DNA from 4 places in the Thalassotalea castellviae genome. Region 1 is predicted to be linked to each of the others. Evidence: predicted binding sites of a transcription regulator. Region 1 holds the regulator's gene; each other region holds the start of a gene.
The links. Region 1 encodes sigma-54, which starts transcription at its own class of promoters, with help from an activator protein. Its sites were predicted from a motif close to GTTGGCACGNNNNTNGNNT; they were not measured.

Region 2: glnA (glutamate--ammonia ligase) is a predicted target of sigma-54. The motif match lies at 1,460-1,478, and genes of this name have one in related genera.
Region 3: RM573_RS04725 (FlgO family outer membrane protein) is a predicted target of sigma-54. The motif match lies at 2,175-2,193, and genes of this name have one in related genera.
Region 4: RM573_RS07655 (PEP-CTERM sorting domain-containing protein) is a predicted target of sigma-54. The motif match lies at 2,808-2,826, and genes of this name have one in related genera.

What each region holds. Positions count from the first base shown of each region.
Region 1 covers NZ_JAVRIF010000003.1:44,072-48,190, forward strand. Annotated here, with positions in the region: gene RM573_RS06530 (HPr family phosphocarrier protein) at 1-206, opposite strand, end outside; gene rapZ (RNase adapter RapZ) at 211-1,065, opposite strand; gene ptsN (PTS IIA-like nitrogen regulatory protein PtsN) at 1,090-1,542, opposite strand; gene hpf (ribosome hibernation promoting factor) at 1,570-1,857, opposite strand; gene RM573_RS06550 (RNA polymerase factor sigma-54) at 1,881-3,389, opposite strand; gene lptB (LPS export ABC transporter ATP-binding protein) at 3,457-4,119, opposite strand, start outside.
Region 2 covers NZ_JAVRIF010000011.1:117,312-121,430, forward strand. Annotated here, with positions in the region: gene typA (translational GTPase TypA) at 1-1,239, opposite strand, end outside; gene glnA (glutamate--ammonia ligase) at 1,544-2,950, shown strand; gene RM573_RS16255 (DUF4124 domain-containing protein) at 3,063-3,590, shown strand; gene glnL (nitrogen regulation protein NR(II)) at 3,668-4,119, shown strand, end outside.
Region 3 covers NZ_JAVRIF010000002.1:222,339-226,457, reverse strand. Annotated here, with positions in the region: gene RM573_RS04740 (hypothetical protein) at 404-538, shown strand; tRNA gene RM573_RS04735 (tRNA-Arg) at 712-787, opposite strand; gene RM573_RS04730 (flagella assembly protein FlgT) at 931-2,091, opposite strand; gene RM573_RS04725 (FlgO family outer membrane protein) at 2,235-2,882, shown strand; gene RM573_RS04720 (LPP20 family lipoprotein) at 2,895-3,362, shown strand; gene RM573_RS04715 (flagella synthesis protein FlgN) at 3,443-3,874, opposite strand; gene flgM (flagellar biosynthesis anti-sigma factor FlgM) at 3,907-4,119, opposite strand, start outside.
Region 4 covers NZ_JAVRIF010000003.1:303,957-308,075, reverse strand. Annotated here, with positions in the region: gene RM573_RS07670 (NAD(P)/FAD-dependent oxidoreductase) at 1-354, opposite strand, end outside; gene RM573_RS07665 (GNAT family N-acetyltransferase) at 423-989, shown strand; gene RM573_RS07660 (aminotransferase class V-fold PLP-dependent enzyme) at 1,028-2,545, opposite strand; gene RM573_RS07655 (PEP-CTERM sorting domain-containing protein) at 2,870-3,415, shown strand; gene ung (uracil-DNA glycosylase) at 3,460-4,119, opposite strand, start outside.

The sequences.
Region 1 (4,119 bases):
TCAGTATGAATCGTCACTTCTTTCCCTTGGCCGCCGGCTAATAACATAAGCCCCATAATACTGCTGGCATCGGCTTGTTTGCTTTCAAGTTCAATTGTAACTTTGGCATTGAACTTTTGACTTAACTGCGCCAATTTAGTTGCGGCTCTTGCATGCAGCCCTAATTTATTAGTAATTAATAAGGTTTTATTTAGTTTAATAGTCATAAGGTTAAGTACTGGCTACGTCAAGATCTCGATGGCGCGCTTGCACATCTTTACGCTCTTTTCTTAAATTATTTGCGAGTAATTCCGCAATATAAACGGAACGATGTTTACCGCCGGTACAACCAATGGCTATGGTTATATAACTTCTATTATTACGTTCTAAATGTGGTAGCCAAGTCATCATAAAACTATTAATTTGCCAGATAAATTTAGTGACAATAGGTTGGCTAGCGAGAAAATCTTGTACGGGTTGATCTAGTCCCGTATATGGTTTGAGATCTTTTTCCCAAAATGGATTTGGTAAAAATCGAGCATCAAAAACATAATCAGCATCTTGAGGGACGCCATGTTTAAAGCCAAAAGATTCAAAGACCACAACCATAGTGCCAGTTGTTTTACCGAGAATTCGCTCTCTGATCAAATCCGCTAATTGATGAGGGGTAAGTTGACTGGTGTTGATGTATAAATTTGCACGGCTTGAAATAGGCTCTAACAGTTTTTTCTCAAGTGATATCGCTTGATCAAGCGCAATATTCTGTTTGATCAATGGATGCAAGCGGCGTGTTTCGCTAAAACGTTTAATTAAGTCGTTATCATCCGCATCTAAATAAACAATATTTAGATCTACCGCACTGGGTAAGTAATTGATAATTTCAGAAATATCATTAGGATCTGCCGGTAAATTACGAACATCTAAGCTAACCGCTACGGTTTCATAATCATTAATCACCGTATGTGTTAAAGCTGGTAAAAGATTGACAGGGATATTATCAACACAATAATAACCTAAATCTTCCAGCACTCTTAATGCGACACTTTTTCCTGATCCTGAACGGCCACTAACGATGATGAGTTTCATTGTCGAAATCCTTGGTACTAAGGTTTAGTTATTATTTTTCAATAAATTGAAAAGCTCTGAACTCGAGTGACATTTTCGGACCAGTTTGCAAGTTTGTTTATCACTAAAAATTTGTGCAATGCTTTGTAGCGTGGATAAATGTTGTTGACAATTTTCTTCGGGTACGAATAAAGCAATAAAAATATCGACGGGTCTATTATCTATCGCATCAAAATCAATTGGAGACTCTGTTGTGGCAATCACGACAACGACTTTACCCCCATCAGTTAATCTACCGTGTGGGATCGCGATACCATTACCTATCCCAGTTGAACCCATTTTTTCACGTGCCATTAGACTTTCAAGCAGTGAATAAGTGTTAAAATCAGTATAAGACTCGGCAGCTTTTTCACATAATAATTCTAAAATACGCTTTTTGCTAGTAGCATGAACTGCACACAAGGTGCAGTTCTCGTTAATAAGTTCAGTTAATTTCATAATGCTCGTGTTGAAATAGACGATGGATTAATGTTGGTTGATTTTGCCTTTGTACTTTAAAACTTGTTTATCGAGTTTATTAACTAAAGCATCGATTGAAGCATACATATCGGCATTTTCGGCTTTTGCGTGTATTTCTGTTCCGTTAAGGTGGGCTGTTGCTTCCGCAATTTGATTCAGCTTTTCTACCGTCAATACCACATGAACATTATTTATATGATCAAAATGTCGTTCTAACTTGGCAAATTTTGTATTGACACTTTCACGTAAAGCTTCAGTAATTTCAACATGATGACCAGCAAGATTAATTTGCATAAGCTTAGATCCTTATTTAGTTGTTAAAGTAGACTTTTTCGTTGGTTAGAAGGAGGAATTGACAATGATTCTCGATACTTGGCAATGGTTCTTCTGGCGACATTAATGCCTTGTTCTGCAAGTAATTCCGCCATTTTACTATCACTTAATGGTTTGGCTGGAATTTCTGCAGCGACCAACTTTTTAATTAAAGCTCGAATTGCGGTGGATGAACATTCTCCACCATTTTCTGTGCTTACGTGGCTAGAGAAGAAATATTTTAATTCAAAGATTCCTCTAGGTGTATGCATATATTTTTGGGTCGTAACACGGGAAATAGTGGACTCATGCATATCTACCGCTTCTGCAATATCATTGAGTACCATAGGTCGCATTGCTTCTGGCCCGTGTTCAAAGAAGCCTTGTTGGCGTTGTACAATGCAGTTAGAGACTTTTAACAATGTATCATTTCGGCTTTCTAAGCTTTTAATAAACCATTTAGCTTCTTGTAGGTTTGAACGTATAAACTGACTGTCTGTCGATGATTTCATATTTCGTGCCATGGAGGCATATTGCTGATTAACCGATAGTCGTGGTGCTGTATCTGGGTTTAATTCAACCATCCAACGACCATTTTTCTTTTCGACCGAAACATCAGGGATGACATATTGATCATCACCTTTAATGACACTATCACCTGGTCTTGGATCCAGCGATTGAATTAGCTTGATCACTTCGCGTAGTTGATCTTCTTTTAAACGCGTTTTCCGCATGATTTGGCGATAATCTCGGTTACCTAATAAGTCGATATATTCATTAATGATCAGCTTACTTTCTTTTAACCAAGGCGTTTCTTTATCAAATTGATTTAATTGAATGGTTAAACATTCTGAGATAGAGCGAGCCCCAACGCCAACAGGATCAAACATATTAATACGTTTAAGTACGGCTTCAACTTCATCAAGTTCAACTTCTTCATTGCCCATCGCTTCAAGAATTTCTTCAACACTGACTCTTAAATAGCCAGCATCATCGATGGCATCAATAATAGCCGTCGCGATGGCAAGGTCCGTTTCTGAAAATGGCGTTAACTCCATTTGCCAGCGTAAATGGTCTTGAATGGAGTCCGTTGTTTCGCCCTGATAAGTATAATCTTCTGAAGCAGGTGCACTGGCACCGGTATTTGAAACGCCAGCACTGTAGCTTTCTTCCCAGGTAGTGTCTATGTTGAGCTCTTCAGGGATCTCAGATTTATCCATAGCTTCCGTTGTACTAATTTCATCGATAGTAGGAGCTGAATCTTCACTGCCGTCGGATGTTTTAGTGTTTTGTTCTGTTACACCAGCAGAAAATGCTTCTTCTAAGTTATCCGATTGCGCATCATTGTCACTTGGGGTTGATTCATCTACTTCTAATAATGGATTACTTTCAAGAGCTTCTTGGATTTCTTGCTGAAGATCCAACGTCGACAATTGCAAAAGCTTAATCGCTTGTTGCAATTGTGGAGTCATGGTGAGTTGTTGTCCTATTCGGAGCTGCAGACTAGGGCGCATTTATCGTATTATTTTCCTATTTTCTAGCTTCATATTGATTTTTACTTTTTATCAAAGCTTTGTGTAACTATAGCGTGAATTGCTCACCAAGGTATACATCTCTTACTTGTTGATTCGCAAGAATTTGATCTGCATTGCCTTCCGCGATTAATTCACCGTGACTAACAATATATGCATGCTCACAAACGTCTAATGTTTCACGAACATTGTGATCTGTGATTAAAATTCCAATGCCACGTTGTTTTAAGTGTAGGATAATTTTTTTTATATCACCTACTGAAATTGGATCAACGCCAGCAAAAGGCTCATCAAGTAAGATAAATTTGGGCTCTGCCGCTAGTGCTCTCGCAATTTCAACTCGGCGTCGTTCGCCACCGGATAAGCTCATGCCTAAATTATCTTTGATATGACCTATATTAAATTCTTCAACGAGATGCTCAAGCTTTTCTTCTCTACTGATATCATCTAAATCTTTACGGGTTTGCAAAATCGCCATAATATTTTCATAAACCGTTAGCTTACGGAAAATGGAAGCTTCCTGTGGAAGGTATCCGATACCTTTTCGGGCTCTTTCATGCATAGGGAGTAAAGTAATATCTTCATCATTTAAGATGATTGAACCGCTATCACTATTGACTAAACCAACTATCATATAAAACGAAGTTGTTTTACCGGCACCATTTGGACCGAGCAATCCGACAACTTGGCCTTCTTGCACTTTCATACCAAC
Region 2 (4,119 bases), on a different contig from region 1:
ACCTTGATGCTCTTCTTCTACATCAATAGTAACAGTTTCATAAGGTTCTTCTATTTGACCATCAACTTCACGCATGATTACTTCAGGACGAGAAACAGCTAATTCGTAGCCTTCACGACGCATATTTTCTATTAAAATACCTAAGTGAAGTTCACCACGGCCTGAAACTTTAAATTTGTCAGGATCGTCTAACTGTTCAACACGTAATGCTACGTTATGTACAAGCTCTTTATCTAAACGATCTTTAATATTACGCGACGTGACATACTTCCCTTCTTGACCTGAAAACGGTGAAGTATTTACTTGGAATGTCATGTTGATTGTTGGTTCATCAACAGACAATGGTGGTAATGCATCAACTTCATTTGGACAACAAATTGTGTCAGAAATCTTGAGTTCACCTAATCCCGTAATCGCTATGATATCACCAGCATGTGCGATATCTGTTTCATGACGTTCAAGGCCTAAATAACCAAATACTTTACCCACTTTACCGTTATGAAGTTTACCATTTGCGCCTTCAACAGTAACTTGTTGGTTTGGTTTTACAGAGCCACGAGTAATACGTCCAACACCAATAACACCTAGATATGAACTGTAATCAAGTTGTGATATTTGCATTTGAAACGCACCATCTTGATCTGCATTTGGTGGTGGAACTTGATCAACAATCGTTTGGAAAAGTGGCGTCATATCGGTGCCAACTTCACCTTCTTCCATTGAAGCCCAGCCATTTATTGCTGAAGCATATACCACTTGGAAATCTAATTGATCATCGCTAGCACCTAAATTATCGAACAAATCAAAAACTTGGTCCATTACCCATTCAGGACGAGCACCAGGCTTATCAATTTTGTTAATAACGACAATTGGCTTTAACCCTTGTGCAAAAGCTTTTTTCGTGACAAAGCGTGTTTGCGGCATTGGGCCTTCTTGCGCATCAACAATAAGAAGCACTGAGTCAACCATTGACATCACACGCTCAACTTCACCACCAAAATCAGCATGGCCAGGAGTATCAACGATATTTACACGATAATCGTTCCAGTTGATGGCAGTATTTTTAGCAAGGATAGTGATACCACGTTCTTTTTCGATATCGTTTGAATCCATGACACGTTCTTCAAGACCATTTCTTGCGTCAAGTGTGCCTGACTGATCTAATAGTTTATCAACCAAGGTCGTTTTACCATGGTCAACGTGGGCGATAATCGCTACATTACGTAATTTCTCTAACACGGGCTTTTGCTCATAGGGCTATAATTGGGCGCGGATTATACAGGATTATTGCCGCTATAGCGACAACTAAAATATTAGCCCCCTATTTAATCTATGAACTAGAATACCCCAATATGATCCACAACACTTTCATGCACCAATAAAGAACATTGACCGCACCAATATGGTGCTAACCATTAACCTTAAAATAGCTAACCAGTTGTTTTTTAATCATTTAATGCTTGGCATGATAATCGCTTATAACGAAACATAAACATAATGCCTTGCATTTAATTATTTACGATAACTTCACTGGAGACACTCAATGTCACAAGCAGTATTAGATTTAATCAAAGAAAACGATGTAAAATTCGTTGATTTACGTTTTACTGATTCGAAAGGTAAAGAACAACACGTTTCGATTCCTCATCACCAAGTAGATGAAGACTTCTTCGAAGATGGTAAAATGTTTGACGGCTCTTCAATTCAAGGCTGGAAAGGTATCAACAAATCTGACATGGTTTTAATGCCTGATCCAGCTTCAGCAGTTTTAGACCCATTCACAGATGCTGTAACATTAAATGTTCGTTGTGATGTCGTCGAACCAGATACTATGCAAGGTTATAGCCGTGATCCTCGTTCTGTGGCGAAACGTGCAGAAGAATATTTACGCTCAACAGGCATTGCAGATACAGTTTTAATTGGTCCAGAGCCTGAATTTTTCTTATTTGATGACGTCCGTTTCCATACGGATATCAGTGGTTCTTTCTTCAAAGTTGATGATAAAGAAGCGGTTTGGAATTCTGGTACTGAATATGAAGAAGGCAATATGGGCCATCGTCCTGGTCTTAAAGGTGGTTACTTCCCTGTTTCTCCAGTAGATTCTTCACAAGATATTCGTTCTGCAATGTGTACTGTTATGGAAGAAATGGGCTTAGTTGTTGAAGCACATCACCATGAAGTTGCCACTTGTGGTCAAAATGAGATCGCATGTCGTTTTAACACGATGGTATTAAAAGCTGATGAAGTTCAAATTTACAAGTATGTTGTTCATAACGTTGCACACGCCTATGGTAAAACAGCGACTTTCATGCCGAAGCCATTAGTTGGTGATAACGGTTCTGGTATGCATGTTCATCAATCTTTAGCAAAAGATGGTGTAAACTTATTCTCTGGTGATAAGTACGGCGGATTATCTGAAATGGCGCTTTATTACATTGGCGGTATTATTAAACACGCTAAAGCATTAAACGCATTTACTAACCCAGCAACTAACTCATACAAACGTTTAGTGCCTCACTTTGAAGCGCCAATTATGCTTGCTTACTCAGCAGCTAACCGTTCTGCATCGATTCGTATTCCAGTAGTACCATCTCCAAAAGCTGCTCGTATTGAAGTACGCTTCCCAGATCCAGCTGCAAACCCTTACTTAGCATTCTCTGCTTTGTTAATGGCTGGTCTTGACGGTATCAAAAACAAAATTCACCCTGGTGATGCAATGGATAAAGATTTATATGACCTTCCAGCTGAGGAAGCATTATCAATTCCACAAGTTGCTACTTCATTAACTGATGCTCTTGATGCATTAGAAGCAGACCGCGAGTTTTTAACTGCTGGTGGGGTGATGGATGATGATATGATTGATGCATATATTGAGCTTAAACGAGCAGATTGTGAGTTATTAAATACATCAACTCACCCTGTTGAATTTTCAATGTATTATAGCGTTTAATCTACATTTAAAAGTCATTAAGATTAAAAAGCTCACTCTGGTGAGCTTTTTTTGTGGCGAAAATTATATAATTTGATAGATTAAGGGTATATCGATTAAGTAAGGGATTTATTTGACTAATTTGAAATTATTCGTTGTCATGATTTTAACAATTGTGATTTCGTTACCAATATCAGCTACTTCGACTAAAATTTACGTTTGGCGCAATGCCGACGGTGTTTTAGTGTATTCTGATAGCCCCAAACCTGGCGCAGAAGAAGTAGACGTTAAAGAACCGAATAATATGTCTTCCTCCATCGACACTTCCATTTTAGATATCAATCCCAAAACCATCGAAGAAAAATATCAAGTAGAAATATCTCAACCAGCAAACAATGCAACAATCAGAGATAACACTGGTTCTGTATATGTGTCTGGTCGTATTAAACCTATTTTTAAACAAGGGTTAAAAATACAATTGAAACTTGATAACCAGCCCTACGAAAAACCACAAACCCACTCAATGTTTGTCTTACGAAATGTTGAACGTGGAGAACATCAATTAAAAATGGATTTAATTAACGATAAAGGCAAGGTAATTGCATCTTCTGAACCAGTAACCTTTTATATGCATAGAGCCTCAGTAATTCGAGCTAATTAAGCATTAAAAAGGTGCATTGAGCACTTTAACGGACTACACTTAATTAAAATCGCACCAAAACAGTGCGTTGAGAATTTATGGTTAATTCAGAAAGCAATAATCAGCATAGTAAGCTTTATTATCAGCAAAACCTGCCTAATCAAATGGTAACGGCAGTCATTGTGCTAAATAAAGAATTACGTATTCAGTATGTTAACCCCGCAGCTGAAGCGCTTTTAATTAAAAGTTTTAATAAATTAGCGGATCAACAGCTTAAGTCTATATTCTTTAATAATCCGATTAACGATAATCGCTTAAATCAATTACTCACCTCAGGACAAGAGTTTAGTGATAGCGATGTTATTTTGGAGTTTTTTGACCGGCGCAAAATTACAGTCGAAATCACGGCATCTTCCGTCGATTTTGATAAATCACCACACATTCTTCTCGAATTCAAGCAAATCGATCAGCAAAAACAAATTAGTGTCGAAGCTTTTCAACAACTCCAATGGGAATCAGCAAGAGATCTCATAAGAGGGTTAGCGCATGA
Region 3 (4,119 bases), on a different contig from region 1:
CATATCGGCCTTGATTCAGTTGATTACTAAATTAAATGACTTTTTCTAACCTCTTTTTTAGTGAAATCGAGTTAGTTGAATTGGGTTAGTAGGGGTTAACTCGTTGGGTTAGTTATATCGCACTAAAGAACAATTGCTACGCATACCGGTTATTTTCTTCATGACTAAATAAGTGCAACACTTTCAAGGGCTCAATTATTACGGTAAATACTGAGGTGTTTGCGATGTTCTGTTTTCGTCAAACATTCATGGATAAATAGGTGGTGCTGCCTTGCAATAGAATAAAAAGTGGCTCATTTTTTACTTTTTCTATTAAAATCATTGAAATAGCAATCTGAATCGTATAAGTTTTAACCGCAGTAAAATTTAATAATAAAAATATTCCTTGCTGGCAGGATCTATAATGAACAAATCGTCTTCGAAAGGGATAAAACTGACAACCGTAATATTTGCCGTACTTGTATTAGCGTTGTCAGCCATATTGAGTAATACCTCAGTAGCTGGAGACACGGACGTAACGACAGAACAATCGAATTAGTTTTCGAGTGAATGTAAATGAAACCTCGTACTTACGGGGTTTTTTTTTTCAATAAAATAATGTTTGCGGCTGAAAGTTCCTTGCTAGGAAATGAATACTTCCTTTTATCAGATATTCGCCATTTTATAATCGTTAAAAGGCATTGGTAAATCTTTCAAATAATCAAAAGCAAGTGGCGTCCTCACCAGGACTCGAACCTGGAGCAGCAGCTTAGGAGGCCGCAGTTTTATCCAGTTAAACTATGAGGACGTAGGTTTTATTTAAAATGAATTAGGCTAATAATATTTTTCTTGCGCGGGAAAGTAAAATGACTTTGTAGAATGAAATGCAGTTGAACCATTTTATTCTACAAAATCGAGAAACTAGTGGGGGAGATCATAACAATCGTAGTTTTAATACCTAACCGCTAAATCGTCTTGTTGTATATTATCGAGCATTTCACCTTTTGATGATACGGCTAACGCACTTTCCTCAGATACTTGGATTATTTTTACTGTAAAAGGACTAATATTAAAGCCCGCGTAAACCTTTCCTAAATCAGAGGTGATATTTTTGGTGTGTAATAAAGAAAACTCATCACCTTCTTTTACTCCTTGGCGTTTGCCAAGGTTGATCATCACTTCATTACCAGAAACCTTCACTATTTTCCCTCTGGTGGGTTGGCACATCATATTGTCATCAATGTCTGTGATCACGGCATTTAAAGTTTGATTGATAATATTGCCATATTCACCTTGCCAAAAGGTGTTAGAGTTAACGTCTATTTGATCTCTAATAGAGTAATGCCAAGGCGCAGAGTTTTTGTAATTTTGATTAAATACTAGTTCGCCATTACTGCCATTGTATATATAGATACTAAAATTAAAATGACGATCGTAAATATCTTCTTGCCAAAATTGCCAACTATTATTTTCTACGTTCGCAAAAGAAATATCGTTAATTTCAGAAAATAATACATATTGACTGCCACTGAGATCTGATAGAGACATCGTCAGTTTTTTTATTTTATCTGCTTGTAAGCTATTGTTATAACGTGAAAATTCCGTATTGTTTTTTAGTGCAAGTTTAGTGTCTAAATATAAACCGTCAGCATTTATTTTTTTCGCAAGTCTTTTAACAAGTACTTTATCTAGTGAATAAATACCACCAATATTGGCTTGTTCCCGGTTTTTAATATGACTTTTAGTAATTAATAAGGATTTACGATAATCAGCGGAGAAACATTGCCGTTCTTTAGGGAAAATATCTGCACGAATAGTGACAGTTACCACATTACCACTATATAGTTCATCAATTAGTTCAAATGAATTTACTTCACCACTGGCTCTAATATTGATCTCATCTTGCATTAATAGGCCATTAACGACTTGTTGGACACTTGATACAGAAGCCCCCGCAACTAACAATGCTTTTTTTAGTGCATTTTCAATGGCTTTAGTTCTTGCCTGCATTTTAGAGCTATTGATGATTGCATGCCCTTGTGTTTCATACCATTGTGCAAACGATGGCACACTGAAAATAGCGGTAAATATGATAAAAATTAAGCTGCGCATAACTATCTCGACTTTAAACCACGGAGAATATTTTAATTAACCTAACGTATGCACTTTTTATGCCTAAAAGTAGAGTTGTGAAAGTTGGCTTAATTTATGCTTTGTAAAACCTAAAATATCGCGTTGTAATTGAGGGGCGCCTAATGAAAAATTGGCTATTAGTTTTAGTGGTACCAACTTTGGTATCCTGCAGTATGCTTTCATCTGATGATGACTTTTATCGAATTTCACAACAAGAAAAGAGTGAAATAGATAGTTATGAACTGCCAAAGCATGCGATTAACGATGTTGTAAAAGGATTAGCTTATCAAATGCTTGAAAGCAGCTCCTTTGTAAATCCTCAAACACCTATAGCCGTTGCCTCATTTGTTGATCTAAAAGATTTAGAGTCGACTAACTGGTTAGGGAATCAACTTTCAGAAAGTTTTGTACATGAACTGCAACGTCATGGACTTATCTTAGTGGACTTCAAAACCACTGGCCATATTCGTGTGACGAAAGATGGCGATTATGTTTTTAGTCGCGATTGGAAAGAATTACCAGAACGCCAAATTATTGACTATGTAGTTACAGGTACCATGATGAAGCAAGAAAATGGTATTTTGGTTAATGCCAGAATGATTGGTATGCAATCAAGGGTTGTTGTTGCTACCGCCCAGTCTTTTATTCCCAATTGGGTTGTCGGTGATGAATTGCATCGAGATGAAAACGTTAGAATAAAAGACGGTATGATTTTACGTAAAAGTGACATGTTGACTGAAGATGCTCGTGCAGTTGAAATTCATCAATAAAAGGTAAACTTTATGATTAATTCATTACAGAAAGTTGCGTTATTGGGAATTACTATTCTTACATTAACGAGTTGCAGTACGATTTATGATAAGCATGTGCAATGGCAAACGATAAAGCCTGAAAGTTTTCCGGTGATTACTGCAATAGGCCAGGCTCCAATCAGCTTACAAAAATCGAATAATGAAACTCAACGGATGTTAATGGCCATTAATGCCTCAAAAATTGCCGCGTATGCTGAACTTGCCGAACAAGTGTATGGGCAACAAATTAATAGTTCAACGTCTATGTCTAACTTAATATTAAATGATCAAGAGTTTAAAACGTCAGTGCAAGGGGTTATCCGTGGGGCAAAAGTGATAAAAAGTTATCCTGTTGGCGATACTTATACAACAGAGCTTCATTTGGATTTTAAAGACGTTTATGAATTATATATTGCCTCAAGTCATCATAAAGAAATTAAAGAAGTTCGATATTATTAACGAACTTTCGTACTGCTCAGACAACGAAAAAACGCCAGTAAATACTGGCGTTTTTTTATAAAGTTTAAAAAGGAAAGTTATTAAGCTTTGAGGTCTAAACTACTTAAACCACCACTTGTTTTACCTTTGCTATCATAAGTCATTGAAGACTTATTATGGCTATGGAGCAGAGAGGTTTTCATACGCTCTACTGCCAATTGAGATTGCGCAATGATTTGGCCATTGACATGATTCTTGTCTTTGCAACGTAACAATATTTCTTCAATCAAACTTAATTGCTCTTCGTACAGTCCTTGAGATTTCTCTTGTTTAAACAAAATACTTTGCTCAAACTGTTGATCAAGAGTTTGAATTGCTACGAGTAAGTGATTTTTTTCGTCAGTAATTTCTAGTAATTTGTCAGGATCTTGTTTTTGTAATACATCTTTTTCGCGATCTATTATTATTTCTAATTGTTGTAATTGCATTAATTGCTTTTCAACTAGACTCAAATTAGTTGCTTCAGTTGTCACACAAAAATCCTTTCACAGATTGAAAAAAAGTTTTAATTAAGTTTAAACTCAAAGCCAGCAATACTTGCTGCTAATTTTTCTGGGTCAATTTTATATTCACCCGAAATGATCGCTTTTTTCAACTGCTCAACTTTCTTTTGGTTGACGGCAGGCGCATCATTTGCTTTTTTCTGTAATTCACCTAATTGTTTTGCTTGAGGTGTAATAGAAACAGAATCTTTACTGGCAACCTTGGCTTGTTCGGC
Region 4 (4,119 bases), 260 kb from region 1:
GCCCGCCGACATTTCTTGATAAATACCACGCATCACTTCTTCACCCCATTGCTTTTGCATGGTTGAAAAAGATTTTCTTCCTGATGATTTTAAAATAAAGCCAGCGTTTCGACCACTGCATCCCCAAGACGTTTGATTCGCTTCTAGCACATGTGCTTTAATGTTATGCTCTCTGGCAAGATGTAAAGCACAAGACATTCCTGTATAACCCGCACCAATTATTGCAACGTCAACATCTATATCTTGCGCTAATTTACCGTCATTCTCAGGAGCTACACCTGAGGTATTTGCCCAGTAACTGTTGGGGTATTTTTCTCCGCAACCTGGTGACTTATCATGAAGAGGATCGTACATCGGTTTCCCTAAATTATTATTCCAATGGTAAACTAACAATAATCAGCAAAAGATCAATCAAATTAATAATGAAAAACACCATACGCTATCACGCGATAACACCTGAAGATTATCAAGCAGTCATTGAACTAGGCACACAAGTTCATGGTGAAGGATATATCAATGCACAAAACCTTGAACAATGGGTTCAAAAAGGCATAAAAAATGGTACTAATGCCGGTTTTGTCGCTTATGATGATGACAAATTAGTCGGTTTTCGAGTTACCTTTGCTGTGGGAAATTGGCCAGTAGATTCATGGTGTTCGCCTGAACTGTGGCCTAGCGAGCAAAACAAAGTATGTTATTTTAAATGCAACACTGTTGATGAAAACTATCGCGGCTACGGCATAGGTAGTCAATTACTGCAATTAGCCATTACTGCGGCAAAACAGCAAGGAGCCGATGCGGGTGTCAGCCATTTATGGATGCAGAGTCCTGGAAATAGTGCCGTAAAATATTTCACTAAATGTGGTGGTAAGTTAATGAAGATTCATAATGATCGATGGCTTGAATTGAGTAAACAAGGTTATATTTGCCCTGTATGCGGCAAAACTTGCCATTGTAGTGCCGCTGAAATGCTTATCGAATTCGATTGATAAACTTATGACAAAAGTGTTTATCAATCGATTTTTCATTAACCAAAAATACGATGCAAAATTGAAGGGTTAGCTTTATTCACTGAACACGAATGCATCGGATCAAACCCTTTAAGTTCTGGAAACTCAACCGCTAAATGACAATGTTCAAAATCGCCTGTCGCTGGATTAAAGCGATATTCTTGGCTCCATTGGTCAATATTTTCAGTAACTTGATGAATAGCATCGACGACAAATTCAATTTCTTTATTCGACATAGTTGGATGAAAAGATGCGCGGATCCAACCCGGTTTTTCCGCGTAATCCCCCGAGTTAATTTTCTTAGTGATTTTATTCGAAGTATCATGATCAACATTAAGGAGTATATGACCATAGGTCCCAGCACAAGAACAACCGCCACGCGTTTGCACGCCAAAGCGATCATTAAGGATTCGAACCACTAAATTGTAATGCGCTCCCAGTACGTAAAATGACACTATCGCTAAACGGTCTTTCATGTTTGGCTCTAACATCACTACACGTTCATTTTTACTTAAATTATCCATCACATAATCTGTAATTTCTTTTTCACGCAAGGCAATATTTTTTACCCCCATCGCCTCCTTTACTTTAATCGCTAAAGCGGTACGAATACATTGTAAAAATCCTGGGGTGCCACCGTCTTCACGTAAAGCGATATCATCGAAAAAACTATGCTCTCCCCAAGGGTTCGTCCATGTCACCGTTCCGCCACCTGGATGATCAGGGACTTTATTTTTATACAAGGATTTATTAAACACTAAAACGCCTGAACTCCCCGGACCACCAAGAAATTTGTGAGGTGAGAAATAAATGGCATCAAGAGCTTGTTTAGGGTTTGTCGGATGCATATCAATATCAACATATGGCGCTGAACAAGCAAAATCAACAAAGCACAAGCCATTATGTTCATGCATTATTTCAGCGAGTTGATAATAAGGAGTCTTGATCCCCGTAACATTTGAACAGGCGGAAAAAGAGCCTATTTTGACTTTTCTGTCTCGATACTCTTCTAATAATGTTTGTAAATGCTCTAATGATGGTAAGCCGTTGCTGTCAGGATCTATGATCTCCAAAGTAACATCGCATTCATACCAAGACGTTTGATTAGAATGATGCTCCATATGAGTGATAAAAACGACAGGCTTATCAATTTCATTAAAGCTCACTTGTTCTTGCATACGCTCAGGAATACGTAAACCTAAAATACGTTGAAATTTATTGATCACTCCAGTCATACCGGCTTCAGCCGTAATTAACACATCATTGCTACAAGCATTAACGTGCTTTTTAATAACATGTTGCGCCTCATGATAAGCATGCGTCATCGCACTGCCTGTAAGGTTGGTTTCAGTATGAGTATTAGCAACATAAGGACCAAGCGTATTGGTTATATAATCTTCAATTGGTTGATATAAACGGCCGCTCGCCGTCCAATCAGCATAGATAATTGCGAGGTTTTGACCATTAATTTGATGAGATAAATCATTACCTATGACATGACGACGAAAGGGAATAAAGTAATTTTCTAAAGACATAACAACACCAAAACCAAGTAAAACATTCGATATATTCTATCAACCCTTATTAAAGGAGCAAGTAAAACCAATATAAAAACAATTAATAGCAAATAAATTTCTATTTAATCTATTTTATAGTTTTATATACCTACAAAAACACCTACATCATTATTAAATTAGAAAATTATTTCAGAAGAATTGAATGTCTGTTTTTTTTACACTCTGTGCTTTCTTAAATCGCCATAAACCAATAAACACATACATAACAGTCACTTACAGTATTGGCTTGAATTATGCTTTGAAACACATAGATAACAATAATGTTTAAAAAAGGAAAACAACATGTTTATCCAATCTATTAAAAAGTCTATTGCTTTATTTACGCTATTAATCTGCGCATTTTCGTCTCAAGCTACAATCATTGATTACAATGATTATACAACTGATACGGCGCAAGGATTAGACTTCCTTGATATTGATATAATGGCGGCAAATACCAGCAGCTACTTTGGTGCTGGCGTTACTTTTAATGGCCGTACTTGGGTATTGGCAACAACAGCACAATTAAACCAGTTATTTTCAAACATCACAGGTGAAACTGTGACATCCACAACTTCACACAACTTTCTAGCTGGTGGTGCCAAGCTCGTATTAGATTTAGTTGCTGATCCAACGATTGCCTCTTCAGATTGGTTACATACTGCAAATGGTGGTATGTATATCCATTATAGTTGTTGTAATGACACGCATGTTTCAACTGCTGATCAAGGTAATGCTGGTGCATGGTTAGTTTCACAAAGTGTTAGCGTGCCAGAGCCGACAAGTGTTGCTATTTTTGGCTTAGCTTTAGCATGCTTAGGGTTATCACGTAAGCAAAAACAAGTTTAAGTGTAATATCATTTTATTTGAAAAGGCTTCTAATGAAGCCTTTTTTATTGGCTGTTATTTTGTAATTGCCAATTAATAATGTTGTTATTATTTTTTGCCAACCAAGCATTAGCTTTTGAGAAGTGCCCACAACCAAAAAAACCACGATAAGCCGATAACGGAGACGGATGCACTGAGGTTAAAACGCAATGCTTGTTAAGATTAATATTACGGCCTTTTTTCTGAGCATGGCTGCCCCATAACAAAAAGCAACACCCAGTATTTTTTTGATTAATTTCGTCAATAATAGCATCAGTGAATTTTTCCCAGCCTAATTTAGCATGAGCATGCGCTTGGCCTTGCTTAACCGTTAACACCGTATTAAGCAATAATACCCCTTGCTTTGCCCACTCAACAAGATTGCCATGTTCGGGGATTTCAAAACCGTCAATATCTGTTACTAGCTCTTTGTAAATATTCGCTAAAGATGGTGGAACTTTAATGTTAGGATTTACTGAAAAGGCCAAGCCATGGGCTTGAGGTTGATTATCTTTTCCAACGCCATGATATGGATCTTGACCGATAATAACGACTTTAATATCAGCCAAATCACAATAAGTAAACGCATTAAAGACATCTTTTTCTGGTGGAAAAATGGCATGATCTTTTCTTTGCTTTGCCAAGTTTTTTTGTAATTCAATAAAGTATGGTTTATTACTTTCGCG